DNA from 3 places in the Amycolatopsis sp. VS8301801F10 genome. Region 1 is predicted to be linked to each of the others. Evidence: riboswitches for the same ligand, from Rfam matches in the RefSeq annotation. Region 1 holds a riboswitch; each other region holds the start of a gene.

Region 1 (7,488 bases):
AGGTCCGCGACCGCGGTGCGGGACAGGCCGAGCAGTTTGGCGAGCCCGGCGTCGACGCGCATCCCGTCGAGCCCGTCCGGGACGGGCAGCATGCGCGCGCTCACTCGGAATCCTTCTTCTTGCCGCGGGTGGAAGTGCCGTCGTAGTCCTTGCCGAGCAGGGACAGCAGCACGATCAGCGCCCCGCCGACGCAGATCGCGGAGTCGGCGATGTTGAAGATCGCGAAACCCTGCCCGTTGGGCACGAACGCGGAGATGAAGTCGACGACGTGCCCGCGCAGCGGTCCGGGCTCGCGGAAGAACCGGTCGGTCAGGTTGCCGAGCGCGCCGGCGAGCACGAGCCCGAGGCCGATCGCCCAGCCGACCGAGCGCAGCCGGCGCGAGATCCACACGATCGCGATCACGACGCCGATCGCGACGAGCGCGAGCACCCACGTCATGCCGGTCGCCATCGAGAACGCGGCACCCGGATTGCGGGTGACCTGCAGGTAGATCAGCCCGCCGAGGATCGGCTTGGGCTCCTTGCCCTCGAGGTTGGCGACGACGAGGTTCTTCGTGATCAGGTCGATCGCCCACAGCAGCGCCGCGACCGCGAACACCACCCAGACCCGCCGCTTGGGCAGCGGCGAGGTTTCCTCGGCAGCCCCCTGCTCAGGCGGTTCCGCAGACGGCTCGACCTCGGATTCGGACGGCGAAGGATCGGTGCTCACCCCCCCCATTGTCCACAACCGCGCCCGAGCAGGTCACAGCGGCAGTCCCCGGCCGGAATCCGGGCCGCGCGGCGCTCGCCGGTTTCGCCGTCGCCGCCGTGCCCGCCGAGATCCCCACCCGCGCCGCCGCGGCGTGGACCCCACCGACTGTCTCCCGCTGTGGGCGGCACACTGGCGGGCCTGTCCCGCACCGAACCGCGAGAAATCCACGACGGGCAGCAGGCCGCCCTAGCCGACTGCCACCCGCCCATTCCCCCGCGGCGGCGACGCCATCAACCGCGTTCCCCGTCGTCGAGTTTGAAATGATCAGTCAACCGGTCGATGGTGAATTTGTTGCTGAGACGGCAAGCGCTGTGCTGATTGGCGAACATGCCGCTCTGCCAAAAGCCTTCGGTCCGATCGCGGACGGCCACCCATTCGACGGGGACGACGTACTCGGCGGTGTCGTTCGTCGACCAGCCAGGTGCGAGCGAGGTACTCGTGTCCGCCGTCGCGGTAATAACGGAAGAAGACGACATTGATCGGCACCCCGTATCTGGTGTTGAGGTAGGTGACGATGCGCTCGGTCGCGGAGTCCGCCTCGGCGGCGACTACGGACAAGCAGTGGTCCCTGTTCAGTTCTTCGGGCGGATTGCTGCCCAACCTCCAAGACGTGCAGTGCGCCGTCTTCGTCGACTGCGGGCAAGTCGATGATTTTCCCGAAGCTGGTCGGCACTTGGCGGCCGATCAGCAGCAACCGAGGACCCAAGATGTCCGGGTCGCCTTCGATCAGGAACAGAAACCGGGCAGCTCCCGCGTGTCCCCCACCGGCGCCCACCGGCCGTCCACCTTCGCGTACTCCCACCGGGCGCCCCGGGCCACGATCTGCCGCAGCGCCAGCACCAGCCGGTCCACGTGTTCCTCGGTGCTTCCCAACCCGAGGCTCACCCGGACCGCCTGCTGGCCCTCGCTTCCGGCTTCACGGATCAACCGCCGGGCGGCCACATGCGCGCAGAACGCGCCGTCCCGCACGCCGATTCCGTACTCAGCCGACAGAACCGCCGCCAGCCAGCCGGGCTCGAATCCGTCGACCACGAAACTGACCGTGCCGACGCGGTCCACCGGTGCGTCGAAGAAGCGCAGCTCGGCAAACCCGGGCAAGCTCTCGAGACCCTTGCGCAGCCGCTCCAGCAGCGCGGCCTCATGCGCACCAACGGCATCCCAATGCGCCGCCAGCTGCTCGCAAGCCACCCCGAGCGCATACACGCCAACGGTATTCGGCGAACCGGCCTCGTGCCGTTCCTCGCCGGTGTTCCACACCACGGCTTCCTCGGTCACCAGTTTCGTCGCACCGCCGCCGGCCAGGTACGGCTCGGCCGCCCGGAGCCAGTCGCTGCGGCCGATCAGCGCGCCCGCCCCGAACGGCGCGTACAGCTTGTGCCCGGACAGCGCGACATAGTCGACATCCAGCTCCCGCACCGAAATCCGGCGATGCGGAGCGAGCTGCGCGGCGTCGAGCGCGACCCGAGCACCGTGTTTCCGGGCCACCGCGGCGATTTCCGCGACCGGCAGCAGCTCGCCGGTCACGTTGGACGCCCCGGCGACCACCACCAATCGCGGCCCCTGCGGGCATTCCGCCAGCGCTTCGTCCACAACGGACACCGCGGCGAGCCGAGTGCGCGGCAGCTGCACGCGCCGGACGTTCGGGCCCCGCCACGGCAGCAGCGCCGCGTGGTGTTCGCTGTCGAACACCACCACGGAAGTCTTGCGCGGCAACGCTTTCGCCAGCAGGTTGAACGCGTCCGTGGTGTTGCGGGTGAAGATCACCGAGTCGCCGCTGCGGGCGTCCACGAACCGGCGCAGCACGTCCCGGGTCCGCTCGTACAACCGGGTGGAGACCTGCGAAGCGAAGCCCGCGCCGCGATGCACGCTGGCGTACCAGGGAAGGAACTCGTCGACCGCCGTGCGCACCGCGTCCAGGCAGGGCGCGCTGGCCGCGTGGTCGAGGTTGGCATAGCCGATGTCGCCGCCGGTGACCAGCGGGACCCGCAACGCGGCACCAGCGACAGCGGGAACAGCAGAAACAGTTTCCGTGGACCGGTCGAGTGCGAGAGTCATGACGGTGCCTCCTCGGCGTTCCGGGGGACCCCGGCGAGGGGCCCGCGCTTGCCCGCCGCACTGCGCGACCGGCCTGGTCCTCACCCGGGGCACCCCACCGCGGTAGGAGGGTTGCCGGCCAGCAAGCCGGGGCTTCGCGCTGGCACTCATGACCTGGAACCGAAGATAGCGGAAAACCCGCGAAGAAGGCCAGCCCCGTCTCGTGATCTGAGACGGCGGTCACCCGACAGTCTACAAAGGACAGAAGGGTCAGGCCCCGGATTCCCCGTGCCAGCGGGCGAGGCGGCCGGCCCGGTCGACGGCCCGGATGCGCCGTTCGGTCGCGTCGCGGTCGGCGGCGGTCGTGACCACCAGAAGCTGGTCCTCGACCTGCAAGCGGCTCGTTTTCTGCGGGGTGAAGCCCGTCCCGCCGCGCACCACGAGGCTGACCGTCGCCCCGGCGGGCAGCCGCAGCTCCGACAGGTACACGCCGTGCAGCTTCGACCCCTTCTGGATGCGCACCTGCAGCAGTTCCGCGCCGAGTTCGTCGAGCGGCGCGGCGTCGACCTCGATCTCGTGCGCCTGCGTCGCCTTCGTCAGCCCGAGGATCCGCGCGAGCGGGCTGAGCGTCGCGCCCTGCAGCAGGGTGAGCACGATGACGAGCACGAAAACCGCGTCCACGAGCCGTTGCGCGCCCGGCACGCCTTCGGACAGCGGGATCATCGCGAGCACGATCGGCACCGCGCCGCGCAACCCCGCCCAGGACAGGAACGTCTGCTCCCGCCACGGCAACCGGAACGGCAGCAGCGACAGGATCACCGACAGCGGCCGCGCGAGCAGCAGCACCACCGCGCCCGCGACCAGGCCCGGGATGAGCGTTTCGAGCAGCCGGGTCGGCGACGCGAAGAGACCGAGCAGCACGAACAGCCCGATCTGCGCCAGCCAGCCGAGCCCTTCGGCGAACGACAGGGTGTCCGACCGGTGCGGCAGCTTGGAATTGCCCAGCACCAGGCCCGCGACGTAGGTGGCGAGCAGGCCGGACGCGTGCGCCAGCTGTCCCGAGGAGTACGCGAGCACGCACACCGCGACCGTGGCGAGCGGGTACAGGCCGGTCGCCGGAAGCGCGGCCCGGCGCAGCGCCTGCGCGCCCAGCCAGCCGAACGCGAGGCCGAGCGCGAGGCCGGCGAGCAGTTCGTAGACCACCAGCAGCGGCAGCGACCAGTCGACGGCCTCGCCGGACGCGAGCACGACGACCGCGATGTAGGCGGGCGCGTCGTTGACGCCGGATTCCAGCTCCAGCGCGCCGACGAGCCGTTTGCCGACCCCGGCCGTGCGCAGCACGGAGAACACCGCCGCCGCGTCGGTGGACGCGAGGACCGCGCCCCACAGCAGGGCGAGCCGCCAGTCGAGGCCGAGCAGCCAGTGCAGTGCCGCGCCGGTGACCGCGATGCTGATCACCACGGCCACTGTGGACAGCAGGATTCCGGGCCCCAGCGAGGGTTTCACCGCCGACCAGCGCGTGGTGAGCCCGCCTTCGGTGAGGATCAGCACGAGCGCGGCGAGCCCGAGGGACTGGGTGAGCGCGGGATTGTCGAAGCGGATGCCGAACCCCGCCTCGCCGAGCACGACGCCGATCCCGAGATACAGCAGCAGCGACGGGAAGCCGAGCCGGATGGACACCCGCACCGCGACGACCGAGACGACCAGAACCAGCGCTCCGACGCCCAGCAGCACGGGAAGCTCGTCCACTCTGGCCCTCCCTCCCGGTCGCCCGCAGGCGTCCAGAATAGTGAGGCAGGGTCCGGTTCCCGAGCGCGCACCACCGGTGCGGGGGACGGCGCAGGTGTGTTACGACGCCTCGGCGGCACTCACCGTCGCGAGATCGACACCGAGCGCGGCGAACGGCCCCTTCGCGCTCGGCAGGACCCGGATCGCGCGCTGCTGGTCCCGCGTCAGCCATCCCGCCTCGACGGCCCGCTCCAGCACCGCCGCCGGAACCGCGCCGGCCAGGTGCTCCCGCCGCTCTGTCCAATCCAGACAGTCGCGCAGCAACGGCCGCCGCGGCCGATCCGGCACCGCGACGCCGAGATCGGCCAGCACGTCGCGTCCGGCGTCGGTGAGCGCGAGCCCGTCCGACACGTCGATCAGGCCCCGTTCGACCATCCCGTCCCGCAAGGCGACCCCGAGCGTCCCGGCCAGATGGTCGTAACAACTGCGCGCGAAGGACAACCGCTGCACCCGCAACGAAGTCCGCAGCCCGGACGGCCGTTTCAGTTCGGCATGCTGCGCCAGATGCTCGATCAACTCCGCGACCCGCGGATTCGCCAGCCGCACGTACGCGTGCCGCCCCTGCTTCACCCGCGCGACGAACCCGGCCTCGGCCAGCCGCGTCACGTGCTCGCTGGCCGTCGAGACCGCGATCCGCGCGGCGGCGGCCAGTTCGCCGACGGTCCAGGCGCGGCCGTCGAGCAGGGCGAGGCACATGGTCGCGCGGCTCGGATCGGCGAGCACTGCGGCGACTTCGGCCAGTCCGACTGTTTCCATACGGCGAGGGTAGAGCGGGCAAGGTTCGGCGGCGGCCGAAAAGTCGCCTCGTGAGTGTCCATCCCGGTTAGAACCGTGATGAACACTCACGAGCCCGCTACAGCGCGTCGAGGAACTTCGCGCCCAGCGAGACGGCCGGTTTGGAGTCGTTGGCCCCCTCCAGGAACACCGCGAACGCCAGGTCGCCGCGGTAGCCGACGAACCAGCCGTGTGCCTCCGCGCCGTCGCCGAACTGCGCGGTGCCGGTCTTGCCGAACACCGGACCGGAGTGCGAGAGGCCGGTCGCCGTGCCGCCGGTGACGACCTCGCGCATCATCCCGCGCAGCGCCGACAGCACCGAACCGGACGGCGGCTGGTAGCCGGTGTTGACCTTGGTCCCGCCCTCCCACAGCCGCGGCACGACCGCGCGCCCGGACGCCGCGGTCGCCGCCAGCACCGCCGCTCCCATCGGGCTGACCTGCACCTTTCCCTGTCCGATGCCGTCCTCGACCTGCTCGTCCGCGTTCGCCGCCGGGTCGACGCGGCCCAGCTCGGTGGACAGGCCCTCGATCGCGAAATCGGCGTTGAGGCCGAACTGGGTGGCCGCCTTCGCGAGCCCATCGGCGGGCAGCTGCGACGCGAGCCGGCCGAACGTCGTGTTGCACGACTTCGCGAACGCCTTGTGCACGGTCGTCGTGCCGAGGTCGAAACCCTCGTTGGAGAGCGTGCGGGTGCCGATCCGGTCGGTCAGCGGGCACGGCACCGAGGAATCCGGCGTGACGAGCCCGGCTTCCAGCGCCGCGGTAGCGGTGACGATCTTGAACGTCGACCCCGGCGCGTACTGGCCGCTGAACGCCGACGCCGCGTTGGTGACGCTGGCGTTCTGCGCCACCGCGAGCAGATCGCCGGAAGACGGCTGGACGGCGACGAGGACCGCCTTGCCGCGATACCCGTCGACCGCTGCCTGAGCGGCGTTCTGGGTCGCGACGCTGAGCCCGGTGACGGCCGGTTTGTGATCGCCTTCGGGGTTGCCGAACAGCGTCTCCAGGCTCTTGCCCGTGGCGTCCACGCGCTCGACCGCGAACGCTTGCGACGCTTGGCCGTGCCCGGTGAGCGCCGAACGGAGCAGCGGGAACACCTTGTCGTCAGCCAGTTTCAGCCCGCCGCTGCCGGAGACGACGACCGGTTTGCCGTCGCGGTCGACCACCGCCGGAACGTCCGAGGACGCGATCGCCAGCCGCTGGCCCGCTTCCAGCTTGGGGTGCAGCACGGTCGGCGCCCAGTGGACCCGCCACTTCCCCTGCGCCTGGACGAGCCCGAGGCTGCCGGCATACGTCCAGCTGCGGTTCGGACCGAGGTTCCAGGTGATCGTGTAGGCCGCCGTGGCCTTGTCGCCCTGTGCCGCGCCGACGTCGCCGAGCTTGGCGGTCAGCTCCTTGGGCCGGAGCGTCGCCCACGCGTCCTGCAGCGCGGAAGAGGCGTCCGTCGGGGCGTCGGTGGCCTTGCTGGCGGCGTCGGGGTCTTTCCCGGCGAAGGCGAGCAGGTAGGTGCGCGCCGCTGACGTCGGGTCGCTGGGCTCCGCGACCGTCTCCGTTCCTGGCGAGGCCGCCGTCGATCCCCCGCCGTTGAGCAGCACGACCGCCGCCACCACGATCGCGACCACGGCCAGCGCGCCCCCGATCAGCACGCCCTTCTTCCCGGCAGGACTCACCGTCGCCTCCCCCTCGCCCCACGCGGTCCGCCCGCGTCCCTGGCCCAGCTTGCTCATCGCTGGAGGGAACCGGGCGTTACCTCGGGGAATGGGACGGATTCGTGATCAACGCGGTGGGGTATAGGTCGTTATACGTCCGCCGCCGGTCCGCGGGTCATTGATCCGCGGGCCGGAGGGCAGTTTTGGACCAGTCGGGGACGTGCCGCGCTCAAAGCCCGCCTGAAGGACCCGATCACCGGCGAGCGGTGGCGCGGTTCTCCTGCTGTCCACGGTGGGCCTTCTGCTCCGCGAGATGGCCTCGCCCGGGACGCGTCGTCGGCTGTTTCGGAATCCCGGCTGCTCATTCGCAGGCTAAACCTGCTGGTCACCGCCGGGATCCGGACGGCAGACGCACCCTTTTCGCTGCCTCCTGGCCTTCCGGATCAAGTCGCCAGTCGGTACCGGACGTACTGCCGGGCAACGTCGGTGA
Region 2 (7,488 bases), 2.4 Mb from region 1:
TGAGCGAAAGCGCCTGGAAGACGGTGACCAGCTCGTGGAATCCGTCCGCCCGCAGGTCTCCGACGGCCAGGTGCAGGTTGACCTTGGCCGGGACCCGGACGGTGACTGGTGGTGGAACTACGGCGAGCACCCGTCCAGCCTACGTGGCTGGCCCGCGCCAGGTCCCGCCAGGAGAAAACGTCGGCACGGAAGTTCCCCCGGTCGTCGCCGCGGAGTGGCCGGACGAGCTAATTTGGAACTACTTTGTAACTATGCGCGCGCCCGAGGTGAACCTGTCCGAGCTGTCCCTGCACCCGCGCCGGGTGGTGGAGCGGCTCGAGGCCGCGCCGAGCCGTTCGGTGCGGATTCGCCGACGGGAGAAGGACAAACCCGATCTGCTGCTCGTCACCGCCGAGCGCGCGGAACAGGCGGTGGCCGGGTTTTCGGCGACCGTCACGCTCCTCGTGAAGCTGATGCGGCGCAGCGCCGAGACGGCCGCGCTCGCCGCCGAGGCGCTGCCCGCCGCGTTCCCGTGGGCGCGGTACCTGTCGACGGAAGAGCTGCACGCGTTCGCCGGCGAATTGGTCGAGACCTTGGAACGAGCCGAATCCCTCGGCAGCCCGGTGCCGTTCGCCACTCTCGTGGCGAAGTGGAAGCAGACCGCCGAGGCACGCGCGGATCCGGAACTCGCGGCGATCTTGCGCCGGAACGACCACAGTGGACAGTATTCAGGACAGCTGTCCTGAAACTTTGCCCGTGTGTCCTGATTCCTCGGGCGGCGCGTCCCGCGGAGACGGCGAGGGCCGCCCCATCTGGATGGGGCGGCCCTCGAAAAACGGTTCGGCGTAAGGGAAATCAGGCGGCGACGACGCTCTGCGGCCCGCGAGCCGGCTGGATCACGTGCGCGCCCCGGTCGGAGATCCAGGACAGTGCGGCGTCGGCCCGCTCGCCGCGGACGCCGAGGCGGAACCGGGCGATCGGGGTGTCCCCGACGCGGGTGAGGCCGCCGCCGATGGTGGCCAGCTCCACGTCGAAGCGGCTGGCCGCCTCGGGCAGCAGCGCGCCCACCGACGCGAACCCGATCAGCACGACGTCGACCGCGCGGTCGTACTTCGCGGCCTGGGCGCGCGAGGTCTCGATCGACGGCAGCACCGCCTGCGCCGTCCAGCTGTCCGGCGTCGAAATCAGGTCGAGCACCGTGCCGCGCTCGACGACCACGCCGTTGTCGAGCACCGCGACGTCGTCGCAGACCCGGCGGACGACGTCGGCGTCCGGGGTGGTGACGACGACCGTCACGCCCAGTTCGGCGCGCGCCCGGTCGAGCACGGCGAGCACCGCGCCGGCGTCCTCGGCCGCGATCCCCGCGGTCGGGTCGTCGGCGAGCAGCACGGCGGGCCCGGCGGCGAGCGCCTTGGCGACCGCGACCCGGCGGAGCTGGCCGTCGGTGAGTTCTTCCGGCTTCTGCGCGGCGCGGGCGGTGAGGCCGACCAGGTCGAGCAGCGAGCCGACCCGGCTGCGCCGCTGCGGTCCGTCGACGCCGAGCTGCTCCAGCGGGCTGGCGATGTTGCCGGCGATGGTGCGCTCGGCGATCAGCTCCGGCTTGGTCCCGACGACGCCCAGCTGGCGGCGGATCTCCCGCAGCCGCTTGCCGTCGAGGGTCGCGGTGTTGAGGCCGTCGAGCCGCACGACGCCGCGGTCGGGACGCTCCTGCAGCGCGATGCAGCGGGCGAGGGTCGACTTGCCGGAACCGGACGGACCCACGACCCCCAACAGCGAGCCGGCTTGCACGTCGACGCTCACGTCGCGCAGCGCGGCGACCCGGTTTCCGTGGAAGGGAAAGGATTTGGACACGTTTTCGACAGTGATCACGAAAGGGCTCCAGGCAAACGAGGCGCGGCGGGAGTTTCCGGGCGCGCCAGGCGTCATCGAATTACCGTCCACAGTGGACGGCGCGAGAAAGTGCGGAAAAAACGATCAGGCGATGACCATGGAGCGTCGACACGCACATACCGAGCGGCGACCTTCGTCGACTACGCGCCGGCGGGTCAGCAGGAGCGGGCGGGTGACCCTCTTCATCGAAAACAGCCTCCATCGGTCCTGGCGGTAGCACCTGCCCTGCGGAGGGTGGTTGCTGCGACTTCGGCGAGCCAGGTCTCTCAGTCGCTCGGGATGGACGCTTTCGAGTAAAGCCGATCCCATTGGCTGAACGCAAGCGCGTTGGTGCAGATCACACGTCTGGTGGTGCCCGCATCCCGGGACCCGGCGTCCAGGACCCGGAAACCCGGAACCTCGGTCGCCGAACAGTGCCTCGACCTGCGAAACCCGGGCGGCGGGCCACGGCGGCGAACTAGTTCGTTCCACTGTGGACGATCAGAGAGCTTTGTGGAACAAGAGTTTTCTCGTTGTCAAGTGGTCGCTTGACGCGGGGCGCGCGGCAGGGCTGCCCGCGGCCGAAGCGGGGTCGAGATAGGTCAGGGAAGCGAAGCACCTTCGGGCGGCACCGCTGAACAATCGGGGTGCGGAGCACTCAAGCTCCCCCGAATGCCGAGGGGGTGGCGAGGCGCTCGGCACAGGTGGAGGGCGGTTTCCGCGGGCCGCGCGCGATCACCGAGAGTAGCTGTCTGTCCATGAAAGCCCCACACTCAGCGACGACGCAAGATCATCGGACAACACAGTGAAACCAGTGGCTCGCATCCGGAATACCTGCCGCGAGGCCGCCGTTAGAGGTCACAACGCACGGGGAGTTCCGCGACTGGGGAGGTGCTCGCGTTGCCTTGCTGCCACTGGTATCGCTTCTTGGACGCGAAGTAGGCCACTGGAATCCCGACCAGGACTCAGGCGAAGGAGAACCCCGCGACGTACGGGCCGCCGACGAGCTGGGCCTTGCGGCCGAACCTAGCCCGCCGTCGCGGACGGGGTCCCGGTCAATGACCGGCAGCCGCGATCCGCGCGAACGCGTGCACGTCCAGCTGTTCCCCGCGTGTCTTCGGGTCGATTCCCGCCTCGGCGAGCAGCTCGCCGGCCCGCTCGGCGGAACCGGCCCATCCGGCCAGCGCCGCCCGCAAAGTCTTGCGCCGCTGCGAGAACGCGGCGTCGACCACCGCGAAGAGGCGGGCGCGATCCACTCCGGCTACCGGGTCGGTCCGGGTGAACGAGACCAATGCGGAATCGACGTTCGGCACCGGCCAGAACACCGCGCGCGGCACCGCGGCGACCTTCCGCGCCGGGCCGTACCAAGCGAGTTTCACGCTCGGCACGCCATAGGTGCGGCTGCCCGGCCCCGCGGCCATCCGGTCGGCGACCTCGGTCTGGACCATCACGAGCCCGCTGCGCAGCGACGGCAGCTCGGCCAGCAGGTGCAGCACCACCGGCACCGCGACGTTGTACGGCAGGTTCGCCACGATCGACACCGGCTCAGCCGGGAGGTCGGCGGCCCGCACCCGCAGCGCGTCGGCTCCGACGACCGTCAGCCGGTCCGCTGCCTCCGGGGCGCGCTCGGCGACCGTGCGCGGCAGGCGGGCGGCCAGCACCGGATCGATCTCCACCGCGACGACCTGAGCGCCCGCGGCGAGCAGGCCCAGCGTCAGCGACCCGAGCCCGGGTCCGACTTCCAGCACGACGTCCCCCGGCCGCACGCCGCCGAGTTCGACGATGCGGCGGACCGTGTTGGGATCGTGCACGAAGTTCTGCCCGAGCTTCTTCGTGGGCCGCACATCGAGTTCGTCGGCCAGCCCGCGGATTTCGGCAGGCCCCAGCAGTTCCACCACCGGACGAGCCTACCCAGCGGCGACGCGGCGGACGAAAACAGGCGGCCGGGAGCGCGAGGCTCCCGGCCGCCTGCCGGAAAATCAGAGCGTGCTCAGGCCTTGTAGCCGCAGCCCCAGGCGCTGTAGCCGCCGCGCGCGTCGCGCACCCGCTCGGCGATCGCGATCTGCTGCTCCCGGGTGGCCTTGTCCGCGGTCGGGGCGTACTGCCCGCCGCCGTAGGCGTTCCAGGTCTGGCGGTCGAACTGGAGGCCGCCGTAGTAGCCGTTGCCGGTGTTGATGGACCAGTTGCCGCCCGATTCGCACTGCGCGATGCGGTCCCACACGCCGGTGTCGCCGATCGCCGGCGTCGGCGGCTTCTTGGTGCCGACCTTGATGATCTTGGCCTTGGCCTCGACGAGGACCTTCTCCGAGACCTGCTCGCGAGCGATCTCCTCGCCGTTTTTCTTCGTGACCTTGTAGGTCACCAGCTTCTTGCCCGGCGTGCCCGGGTCCTCGACGCTCTGCTGGCCCTGCAGCTGCGTCGGGTCGTCGACCTTCTGCACCTCGGGGTCGATGGTCTCTTCCTGGTTGACCATCGACACGCCCATGCGGCTGACGTGGACCTCGGCGCCGTTCTTGAGGCTGACGTCGAGGCCGCCCTCGATCGCGTCGTCCGGGCCCAGGTTCAGCTTCAGGTCGGAGACGAGCTCCTTGGTGGTCACCGCGTTGGTGCTCACCTGGCGGGGCGCGTTGGTGCCGTCGAAAAGCGTGATGTGCTTCAGGGTCTTGACCTGGACGGTCGAGCCCTCCAGCGGCAGTTCGCCGGACGACGGCATCGACGTCCACGCGCCCTGGGAAAGCATGCTGCCCATGCCGAGCTGGTTCATGGCCTCGCCGAGCGTGGTCGCGCGGACCCAGGAGGGCCGGGACACGCCGTCCACGACGAGGTTCAGCTGACGGCCGCGCTCGAGCTTGATGACGCCGCCGTCGCCGACCGCCGCCTGCGGCGAGGGCGAAAGCGCGTCGTGCTCGCCGACCGACAGGCCCGCGTCCTCGAGCACCTCGCCGACGGTGCCGCCGAAGCTGTGCACGGTCTGCTGGTGGCCGTCGACGTCGACGGTGATGCTCTTGTTCATCGCGAGCGCCGCCGCGCCGCCACCGCCGACGGTGACCAGCAGCGAGAGCACGGCGCCCTTGAGGAAGCGGCGCTTCCAGGTCTTGGTCGCCTCGCGCAGCCCTTCCTCGACCGCGGCCTTCTTGGCCTGCGGGGAGGCGGTGCGGTCCTGCTCGACCTCGTCCGGGAGGACGAGCGGCGGAAGCATCGTGGTTTCCGCGTTGATGAGCCGGATCAGCTCGTCCACGTCAACGTCGATTTCCGACATCAGCGCGTCGGCGTCCGGGCCGAGCGCGGCGAGCACGTCCTGCTCGGTCACGCGGAGTTCGTCGGAGAAGTCAAGCTGCCCGTAGGCGGTGTCCTCGAGCTCGCGGTCGAGCACGGCCACCGAAGATTCGGAGGAGGAGAAGTACGCCGTACCCGCGTCAAGACGCGAGTCATCCTGCCGACTACCAGTCACCGGGTCGTTCCCTTTCCCAAGACACCGCGCGTCGTGCGCGCGTCGTCCTTCGTTCGCGACGCGCCCTCGGGCGCGCCTCTCAAGTCCGACACCCCCAGCCAGCGCCATCGTCACGGTTCCGAGTCGTACCAACCCCGGTTCCGCTTCCCCGACGTGCACTGACGTGACTGGTGGGCGTATCAGCCGGCTTCGCTGCGCGATACCGACCGGCACGATCACGGGACAGTAACGGGTGTTGGCAGGTTGCGCAAACACCCCCCGGAGTGTCGTGACTTGCGTCACTCATCAGGTGGACGAATGCGGGGTCTCGAATGTCGCAATCCGTGCAACCCGTTGTGACACTACGGAATCACGCAGGCAGCCGATATGCGCGTTCGGCAGTGGTCCGGACCGCTTCGGCCACCTCGTGGACGGCTTCGCCGCGAAGCTGAGCGAGGAACCGAACGGTATAAGCAGTGCAAAACGGCTCGTTCGGCCGCCCCCGGTAGGGATGAGGCGTCAGAAACGGTGCGTCAGTCTCCGCGAGAAACTGCCCGCGCGGCACGATCCGCGCGGCCTCGTGCAGCCCGCGCGCGTTCTTAAAGGTGACAGTGCCCGCGAAGGACAGGATGTAGCCCTTGTCGATACAGCGGCGCGCGATGTGCTCGTCGCCGGAGAAGCAGTGGAAGACGACCGTCTCGGGCGCACCTTCCTCGTCGAGGATGCGAAGCACGTCCTCGTGCGCGTCGCGATCGTGAATCATCAGCGCCTTGCCCAGCCGCTTCGCAAGATCGATGTGCCAGCGAAACGCGGCTTGCTGCGCATCGTGCGGCGAGTAGTCCCAGTAGTAATCGAGCCCGGTCTCGCCCACCGCGACGACCCGCTCCCCCCGCGCCAGACGCTCCACTTCGGACTGTTCGGCAACCCCGAATTCCTTGGTACGAGTAGGATGAATCGCCACCGCGGCGAACACCCGCGAGTCCCAAGTGGACGCCTCCGCAGCCCACCGAGCAGCAGCGAGATCATCCGCGACAGTGACCACCCGAGCAACCCCAGCCCGCTCGGCACGATCAACCATCTCGGCAACGTCGGCGGCAGTCTCCGCACCACACGCGTCGAGATGAGTGTGCGCGTCAACCACCGTCACCGGCAGCCGATCAGGAATCGGGGGAAGTTCGCGCTTCTCGTCACCCATAACCCCAAAGCTACTGCGCCCCCAGAACCGCAGCCGACGCACCCAACCAGCGAGGCACCCACACCTCCCCCGCCCCCGATACAAAGCCAAAAACACGGCGCGGGGGTGCTTGTCAAGGCATCTTTCCCGCCTTGACAAGCACCCCCGCGCCGTAGTCACACTAAAAAATCGGGGTCCCCGCCTCCACACCGAGGCGCAATGTCGCCGCCAGGCGACGAGCCGCCCCCGAGACCTCAATCAGTAACGATAGGAGCCCACTCCGGCCCAGTCTCCCCCAACTTCGGATCCAGCTTCGCGAACAACGGAGTCGGCTTCTCCAACGGCCGCCCAACCTCAACCGGCTTCGACTCCCACTTGGCCTGCTCACTGGCATAGTCCCCGGTGAGGATGGGGTTGATCCGATCCGGCAGGTCAAGATCCTCAACCTCCCGAAGCTCAGGCTGCGCAGCCCAAACCCCGGTCCCGCCAAGCGCCTCGTGCACCTTCTGCGCCGAATGCGGCAGGAACGGCGTCAGCAACGTATTGGCGTCACTGACCACCTGCAACGCCGTGTGCAACACCGCATCCCGCCGATCCGGATCGTCCTTGAGCTTCCACGGCTCCTGATCCGACAGATACCGGTTGGCCGCGGTAACCACCCGCATCGCCTCAGCCGCCGCCAGCTTGAACCGCGACCGAGCCAGATGCCCCCCGGCAGTCTCGAACGCCTGCCGGGACAACGCCTTCAACTCCTCATCCGCGGGCGCAGGCGCGGTAGGAGCCGGAATCGCCCCATTGTTCTTGTGCGCCATGGAAATCGACCGGTTGACGAGGTTCCCCCACTCGTTGGCCAGCTCGAAGTTGGTCCGCCGCACGAACTCGTCCCACGTGAAGTCCGTGTCCTGCGTTTCCGGCCCGGCCACCGAGATGAAGTACCGCAACGCGTCCGGCCCGAACTCCCGCAGGAAGTCGTGCACGTAAATGACGGTCCCCCGGGACGTGGAGAACTTCGACCCGCTCATGGTGAGGAACTCGC
Region 3 (7,488 bases), 650 kb from region 1:
CCCTGGCCCTGCTGGCCGCTGCCGCCGTCATCGCCGGAGGCCTGGCAATCTTCGGCCGCGCACCCGCAGCCGAGATCGCCCCGCCGCTCCCGACCGTCCGCGCGCAAGTGCCGCACGCGTCCAAAGCCAAGGAGAACCTGGTAATCAGCGTGGTAGGCCACGTGCGTTCGCCAGGACTCGTCACCGTGCCGTCCGGGTCCCGTGTCGCCGACGCCCTCCGCGCAGCTGGTGGAGCTAACCCAGGCGTCGACCTGACCACGCTGAACCTCGCCCGCAAACTCGCCGACGGCGAGCAATTGGCAGTCGGGGTCCCAGCCGCCCAGGCGGCACCGGTCGGCTCCGGAGCCGCGGCCAGCAAGATCGACCTGAACTCCGCGACCGCTGAGCAACTCGACAGCCTCCCGGGCGTCGGCGAGGTCACCGCTCGCCGTATCACCGACTGGCGCACCCAGCACGGCGGATTCTCGAGCGTCGAACAACTTCGCGACGTCGACGGCATCGGCGAGAGCAAATTCGAGAAGCTCCGCGAGCAGGTGACCGTCGGATGAGACTGGAAACCGAGGAAAAGTCGCGACGGGACCACGATTTCCGCCTCGTCCCCGCCGCCGTCGCCGGATGGGCGGCCACTCTGGCCGGACTGCAGCTCGGCTGGTGGGTCGCCACCGTGGTCGGAGCCGCCGCGGTCGTCGGTGCCGTCGTACTGCTCACGCGCGGCCGCGCCAGATACCTCGGTGCCGGGGGAGCGCTGCTGCTGGTAGGGCTCGTTGCCGCAGTACCGACCGCCCTGCGTATCCACGACGCAGCAGCTGACCCGCTGGGAGCCGCTGCCACCCGAGGCGGCACAGCGACGTTGCGGGTCGAGATCAGCGAGCGGCCGCGCTCAATCCACCAAGCTGGCTATGCCGACCAACAGGCCGGCACCCGGTCAGTGGCGATTCCCGCGCAAGTCAGAACGGCCACAGTGGACGGTCGGCCAGTCGAATCGACCGGCCGGGTGCTGTTGCTGGCACCGGTCGCGGGATGGAGCGGGTTGCTGCCCGGCCAGCAGGTAACCACGTCCGGTCGCCTCCTGCCCGCACGCGGCGGCGAACTGACCGCCGCGGTCCTCTCCGTCCGTGCCGCGCCAGTCGGTATCGGGCCAGCACCCTGGTGGCAGCGCGCCGCCGCGGCTCTGCGGAACAGCTTGCATTCGCTGTGCGCGATCCTCCCGGAGGAACCAGCGGGCCTCCTGCCCGGACTGGTGCTGGGCGACACGAGCGCGTTGCCGCAGCGGGTCGAAGGGGAGTTCAAGGCTTCCGGGCTCACCCACTTGATGGCAGTGAGCGGAGGAAATCTCGTCATCGTCGGCGGAGCCGTTCTGTTGCTGTGCCGGTTGGTCCGCGCAGGCCCGAGGTTGTCCGCCGCGGCGGCCGGTGCCTGTCTGGCGGGGTTCCTCGTGCTGGTGGGTCCCGAACCGAGCGTGGTGCGGGCCAGTGTGATGGGCGGTATCGGCTTGCTCGCGCTTGCCCTCGGACGGCGCGGTTCAGCGCTGCCCGCCTTGGCCTTCGCGGTGTGCGTTCTGGTGGCATGGGACCCAACGATGGCGGGAAATTTCGGTTTCGCACTTTCGGTTCTCGCGACGGCAGGGCTGGTCCTGCTTGCGCCACGCTGGGCAGATTCGTTGGTACGAAGGGGGATTCCGCCCGGGTACGCCGAAGGTCTCGCCGTGCCGTTAGCCGCCTTCGTGGTTACCGCGCCAGTCATCGCCGGGATGGCGGGCACGGTCAGCCTCGTCTCGGTCGTCACCAATGTCCTTGCGGCACCAGTGGTCGCGCCGGTCACGGTGCTGGGCGTGCTGGCAACAGTCGTCGGGCCGTGGTGGCCAGGCGGAGGGCAGGTGCTGATCCATCTGGCCGATCCGGAAGCCCGGTGGCTGCTCACAGTCGCCCGGCATGGTGCGCGAGCGCCTGGTGCGGCGCTGTCCTGGCCCGGTGGCTGGTGGGGCGGATTGTGTGCGGCCGCCCTGGTGGTCGTAGTCGTGGTGGCGGCGCGGTTCCGTCGGCTCCGGTTGCTGGTGGCCATCGGGCTGGTCGTCGTGCTGCTGACGGTGGTCCCGGCCAAAGTCCTGATGCCTGGCTGGCCGCCGGACGGCTGGGCGATGGTGGAATGCGATGTCGGACAAGGGGATGCGCTCGTCCTGGCCACCGCCGAACCCGGCCGCGCCGTGGTCGTCGACACCGGGCCGGAGCCGGGGCCGGTCGACGAATGCCTGCGGAGGCTGGGTGTCGACCGGGTGCCGTTGCTCGTGCTGAGCCACTTGCACGCGGACCACATCGGCGGTCTCGCCTCGGTGTTCGACGGACGGGCGGTAGGCGCGATCGCGGTCGGGCCAGGGCGTGCTCCGGCGTGGGCATGGCAGTCGGTTTCCGGCGAAGCGCGGCGTCGTGGCGTGCCGTTGGCGCAGCTGAGCGAAGGGCAACGGCTGGAGTGGCCGGGGTTGGCGCTGGAGGTGCTCGGTCCGCGCTACGCCACCACCCGGGCACCGGCATTGCAGGACGGCACGATGATCAACAACAGTTCGGTCGTCCTGCGCGCGGACACCGACGCCGGCCGGGTTCTGCTGACCGGAGACGTCGAACTGGCCGCGCAAGCGGATCTGCTGGCCGAGGGCGTCGACCTGCGAGCAGACGTCCTGAAGGTGCCGCATCACGGTTCGAGGTATTCGCTGCCGCAGTTTCTCGCGGCGGTGCGGCCGCGCACGGCGCTGATCAGTGTGGGCGCGGGCAACGGATACGGGCATCCGAGCAAGTCCACAGTGGACGTTCTCGGCACGATGGGAGTGCTGGTCGCCCGGACCGATGTGGACGGTGACACCGCCGTCCTGCCCGGAGCAAGCGGTCCGGCGGTGGCGCGTCGAGGCGAGCCGCGGGGTCCGCCGCGGTAGTGCGGCGGACCCCGGGCCGGTGCGTCAGTAGCCGAGCGCCTTGGAGACGGCTTCGGCGGACGGCGGCACGGTGGCCTTCGGGCCGATGTGGTTCTCGACCGCGTCGAGGGTCTTGAGGCCGTCGCCGGTGATGAGGAGGACCGTTTCGGCGTCCGGGTCGAGCTTGCCGGTTTCGACGAGCTTCTTCGCGGTCGCCACGGTGACGCCGCCCGCGGTCTCGGTGAAGATGCCTTCGGTGCGCGCGAGCAGCCGGATGCCTTCGACGACCTCTTCGTCGGTGACGTCCTCGATCGCGCCGCCAGTGCGGTTGACCACGTCGAGCACGTACGGGCCGTCGGCCGGGTTGCCGATCGCGAGCGAGCGGGCGATGGTGTCCGGCTTCACCGGCTGGACGACGTCGTGGCCGTTGCGGTACGCGGTGGAGACCGGCGAGCAGCCGGTGGCCTGGGCGCCGAACACCTTGTACGGGCTGGCGTCCACGAGACCGAGCTGGCCGAGTTCGCGGAAACCCTTGTCCACCTTGGTGAGCTGGGAACCGGAGGCGATCGGCACGACGATCTGCTCGGGGATGCGCCAGCCGAGCTGCTCGGCGACCTCGTAGGCGAGCGTCTTCGAGCCCTCGGAGTAGTACGGGCGGACGTTGACGTTCACGAACGCCCACTTCGGGTGCTCGGCGGCCAGCTCGGTGGCGAGCCGGTTCACGTCGTCGTAGTTGCCGTCGACGGCGATCAGGTCGCCGTCGTAGACCGCGGTGGTGAGGATCTTCGCGCGCTCGAGGTTCTTCGGGATCAGCACGACCGACCGCCAGCCGGCGCGGGCCGCCGCGGCGGCGGTCGCGTTGGCCAGGTTGCCGGTCGAGGGACACGCGAGGACCTCGAAGCCGAACTCGCGGGCGGCCGCGAGCGCGACGGCGACCACGCGGTCCTTGAACGAGTGCGTCGGGTTGCCGGTGTCGTCCTTGACCCACACGCGCTTGAGGCCGAGTTCCTTGGCGAGCCGGTCGGCGCGCACGAGCCGGGTACAGCCGGGTTCGGTGTTCGGAGTCTCCTCGACGGTCGAGGGGACGGGAAGGAGTTTCTTGTAGCGCCAGATGTTGCGCGGGCCCGCCTCGATGTCCTCGCGGCGGACGCGGCCGAAGTCGTAGGCGACCTCGAGCGGCGAGAAGTCTTCGACGGAGACGAATTCCGGAGCGAGCGGCTGCCGGTGCCCTTCTTCCTTCGACACCAGTTCGACGGCCGGACCGAGGTCGAGCGTCTTGTTGGCGGAGGTGGCGCTGAGGGCTGCAGTCATCGCGAGGTTCCTTTCCTCATCTGCCCCGCCGAAGCGGGCCGGAATTGGCACCGTGGTCGTCAGCTACCCCGCGATCGCGGGATGACAGGCTGTACGCCGGTTGCCGGGGCTTCGTCGGGCCGTTCCCTCTGCCCCTCTGGATGAGCGGTATTCGGTTGTCGGAGCGCCGGCGGGCGCGTCCTCGGCTACACCGTACGACATCCCGATCAGCTCGTGCCACGGAGGCGGCCCACATCACCGGAGCGGACGGTTCGCGGGCCGGGTGAGAAGATGGCCGGGTGACCACCGCACCCGCGCCGCTGCACCTCGTCACGGGCGAGGAAGAACTGCTCATCGAACGGGCTGTGCGAGCGTCCCTCGACGCGGCCAGGGCCGCGGACCCGACGGCAGACCTGACGCGGACGCGGGTGTCCGATCTCACACCGCCCGCGCTCGCCGAGCTGGTCAGCCCGTCATTGTTCGCCGAGGGGCGGGTGATCGTGCTGGAGTCGGCGCAGGACATCTCGCAGGAGCTGTCCGACGCGGTCCTCTCCTACGCGAAGGCACCGGCCGACGGCATCGTCCTCGTCGTCGTGCACAGCGGCGGCGGCCGGAGCAAGGCCGCCAAGGCGCTGCCGGGCGCGTTGAAAAAAGCGGGCGCGGAAATCACCGAATGCCCGAAGCTGACCAAACCGGCCGAGCGCGAGGCGTTCGTCCGCAACGAGGTGCGCCGGTCAGGCGGCAAGATCGACGCCGCGGGCCTGATGGCGCTGCTCGATTCGGTCGGCTCGGACCTGCGCGAACTGTCCTCGGCGGCGACGCAGCTGGTCGCCGACACCGGGGGAGTCGTCGACGAGCAGGCGGTCCGCCGCTACCACACCGGACGCGCCGACGTGACCGGCTTCGCGGTGGCGGAAAAGGCCGTCGCCGGCGATCGGGCCGCCGCGATGGAGTCGCTGCAGTGGGCGATGCAGCTGGGCGTCCCGCATGTCCTGGTGGCCGACGCGCTCGCCGACGCGGTGCGCACGATCGCCCGCGTGTCCGCCGCCGGACGCGGCAACCCGAACCAGATGGCGGGCGAACTGGGCATGCCGCCGTGGAAAATCCGCAAGGCGCAGGGCCAGGCCCGCGGCTGGGGCCAGGACGGCCTGGCGACCGCGATGCGCGTCGTGGCGAGGCTGAACGCCGAGGTCAAGGGCGCGGCGGCGGATGCGAACTACGCCCTGCAGCGCGCGGTCCTCGACGTGGTCGCGGCCAGGGGAGACCGCTGACTTCCCGGCGGGACGGCTTTGGCGGAGTCGTCGCGGGAAAGCCGGTGAACGCTGGCAGTGCTCTGTGGTTGTGGGCGCGGGGCTGCTGAATTCCAGGCGGGACCGTCTTGAGGGCGTCGTCGTCGGAAGCCAGTGAACGCCGCCGGGGCTATGCGGTTGCGGCCGAAGGGCACCCCTGCCTCCCAGCCGACGGGACCGCTCGGCGGAAGCCGTCGGCAACCCGGTGAACCCGGCCGGATCCGCAGCGGCCGCGTCCCCAGGGCACGGAAAAGGCCCGGCAGCCGAAGCCGCCGGGCCTTCCGGAAAGACTGCGCTCAGAGCTGGTTCACGCGCTTCGCGAGAGCCGACTTCTTGTTCGCGGCCTGGTTGGCGTGGATGACGCCCTTGGTGACGGCCTTGTCGAGCTTGCGAGCGGCGTCGCGCTGCAGTTCGACGGCCTTGTCCTTGTCGCCGGCTTCGGCGGCCTCGCGGAACTTGCGGATCGCGGTCTTCACCGAGGACCGGATCGCCAGGTTGCGCTGCCGCGCCTTCTCGTTCGTCGTGATGCGCTTGACCTGCGACTTGATGTTGGCCATGGAGGCGTTCCTCTTTCACTCGGTGAAGGTCGCTGCCGCGTTCGTGTGGCTCCAAGCCGACCCCGAGGGACCAGCCGGGTTTCCTCCCTGACGGAATGCCGCACGGCAACAGTCAGAAATCTTAACAGCCCTGCTCGCGGCCCCGGCGAGGGCCCCGGAGCCGGAAATCGCGCGGCATCCCGGCGGCGGCTCCGTTACGGTGGGTTTCGGTAGTGCCTAGGGTTCCGTCGCCTGCCCGTGGTCCCGCGGAGCGGGTCGCGAAGACAACGAGGGCGGGCGGGCCTGGTCCGAGCGGCACCTTCGGCGGGGCGCCGAGCCCTGCCGTTCATCTGACGGGACAAAAGCCTGGAGGACCCGGTCTTCAGCGTGCGCTGAAAACCTGAAGGGGTCCGGATGAACACCACTGCCCTCGCCATGGTTCTCGTCGCCGCGGTCGTGCACGCCGGGTGGAACCTCGCCGCCAAACGGGTTTCCGGCGGTCCGCGGTTCGTCTGGCTGTACTACACGGTCTCGGCGGTCGCGATGCTCCCGGTGATCGCGGCAGCGCTGGCCGTCGAACCGGAACGTCCACAGTGGACTTGGCTGCTCGCCGCCGGGGGCACTGCGGTGCTGCACGTGGCGTACGGGATCGTGCTGCAGCGCGGATACGAGGTCGGCGACCTGTCGATCGTCTACCCGCTGGCGCGCGGCACCGGCCCGCTGGTCTCGGTGCTCGTGGCCGTCACCGTGCTGGGAGAACGGCCGGGGGTGCTCGGGCTGATCGGCGCTTTCCTGGTTGTCGCCGGCGTCCTGGTGATCAGCCTCGGCGGCAGCACCGGCGACGCGAAAGCCCGGCGCGCCGGGGTGTTCTACGGCGTCGCCACCGGCGTGGTCATCGCGGCTTACACGCTCTGGGACGCGCATTCGGTCACGTCGCTCGGCGTGCCTCCCCTCGTCTACTTCGGCGGCGGCGCGATCGGCCAGAGCATCCTGCTCGCGCCGGCCGCCGTGCGCGGCCGGTCCGAGATCAAGCGGCTGTGGCGCGACCACCGGCGCGAGGTGCTGATCGTCGGACTCGCCTCGCCGGCCAGCTACCTGCTGGTCCTGTACGCCCTGCGGATCGCGCCGGTCAGCCTCGTCGCTCCGGCGCGCGAGCTGTCGATCGTCTTCGGCGGGGTCGCCGCCTGGCTCGTGCTCCGCGAGCGCAACGCGGTCCGCCGGCTCGCCGGATCGCTGGTCGTGCTGGCCGGGATCGCCGCGATTGCGGTCGCCTGAGCGGCTCGGGTAGGCAGGAGCCATGGACGTACTGAGCAGCCGGGTGCTGATCCACCCCCGCGACCACGAGGTGTCCACCGCGTTCTACCGCGACGTCCTCGGCCTCGCGATCGAGCGAGAATTCCCTGGCGGCACGCGGTTTTTCGCCGGCGGCGGGTCGATCGAGGTGGTCGGCGAGGGCGAGGCCGGGCCCGGT

Evidence for each region. Region 1 has a riboswitch for S-adenosylmethionine ahead of F9C11_RS23145 (aminotransferase class V-fold PLP-dependent enzyme). Riboswitches for the same ligand answer to the same signal wherever they lie in the genome.
Region 2: another riboswitch for S-adenosylmethionine. It lies ahead of F9C11_RS12175 (methionine ABC transporter ATP-binding protein); the one in region 1 lies ahead of F9C11_RS23145 (aminotransferase class V-fold PLP-dependent enzyme).
Region 3: another riboswitch for S-adenosylmethionine. It lies ahead of thrC (threonine synthase); the one in region 1 lies ahead of F9C11_RS23145 (aminotransferase class V-fold PLP-dependent enzyme).

What each region holds. Positions count from the first base shown of each region.
Region 1 is NZ_CP176065.1:4,859,505-4,866,992, reverse strand. Features, by position in the region: gene F9C11_RS23160 (RluA family pseudouridine synthase) at 1-104, opposite strand, end outside; gene lspA (signal peptidase II) at 101-718, opposite strand; gene F9C11_RS23150 (hypothetical protein) at 982-1,227, opposite strand; gene F9C11_RS23145 (aminotransferase class V-fold PLP-dependent enzyme) at 1,478-2,806, opposite strand; SAM riboswitch class IV at 2,846-2,960, opposite strand; gene F9C11_RS23140 (potassium/proton antiporter) at 3,056-4,534, opposite strand; gene F9C11_RS23135 (ArsR/SmtB family transcription factor) at 4,634-5,329, opposite strand; gene F9C11_RS23130 (penicillin-binding transpeptidase domain-containing protein) at 5,427-7,076, opposite strand; gene F9C11_RS23125 (phosphotransferase family protein) at 7,442-7,488, opposite strand, start outside.
Region 2 is NZ_CP176065.1:2,494,014-2,501,501, reverse strand. Features, by position in the region: gene F9C11_RS12185 (4-(cytidine 5'-diphospho)-2-C-methyl-D-erythritol kinase) at 1-130, opposite strand, end outside; gene F9C11_RS12180 (hypothetical protein) at 252-725, shown strand; gene F9C11_RS12175 (methionine ABC transporter ATP-binding protein) at 835-1,848, opposite strand; SAM riboswitch class I at 2,065-2,155, opposite strand; gene rsmA (16S rRNA (adenine(1518)-N(6)/adenine(1519)-N(6))-dimethyltransferase RsmA) at 2,904-3,746, opposite strand; gene F9C11_RS12165 (transglycosylase family protein) at 3,839-5,299, opposite strand; gene F9C11_RS12160 (TatD family hydrolase) at 5,649-6,473, opposite strand; gene metG (methionine--tRNA ligase) at 6,707-7,488, opposite strand, start outside.
Region 3 is NZ_CP176065.1:4,207,741-4,215,228, forward strand. Features, by position in the region: gene F9C11_RS19820 (helix-hairpin-helix domain-containing protein) at 1-548, shown strand, start outside; gene F9C11_RS19825 (ComEC/Rec2 family competence protein) at 545-2,923, shown strand; gene thrC (threonine synthase) at 2,948-4,213, opposite strand; SAM riboswitch class I at 4,227-4,360, opposite strand; gene holA (DNA polymerase III subunit delta) at 4,492-5,463, shown strand; gene rpsT (30S ribosomal protein S20) at 5,778-6,038, opposite strand; gene F9C11_RS19845 (EamA family transporter) at 6,432-7,292, shown strand; gene F9C11_RS19850 (VOC family protein) at 7,315-7,488, shown strand, end outside.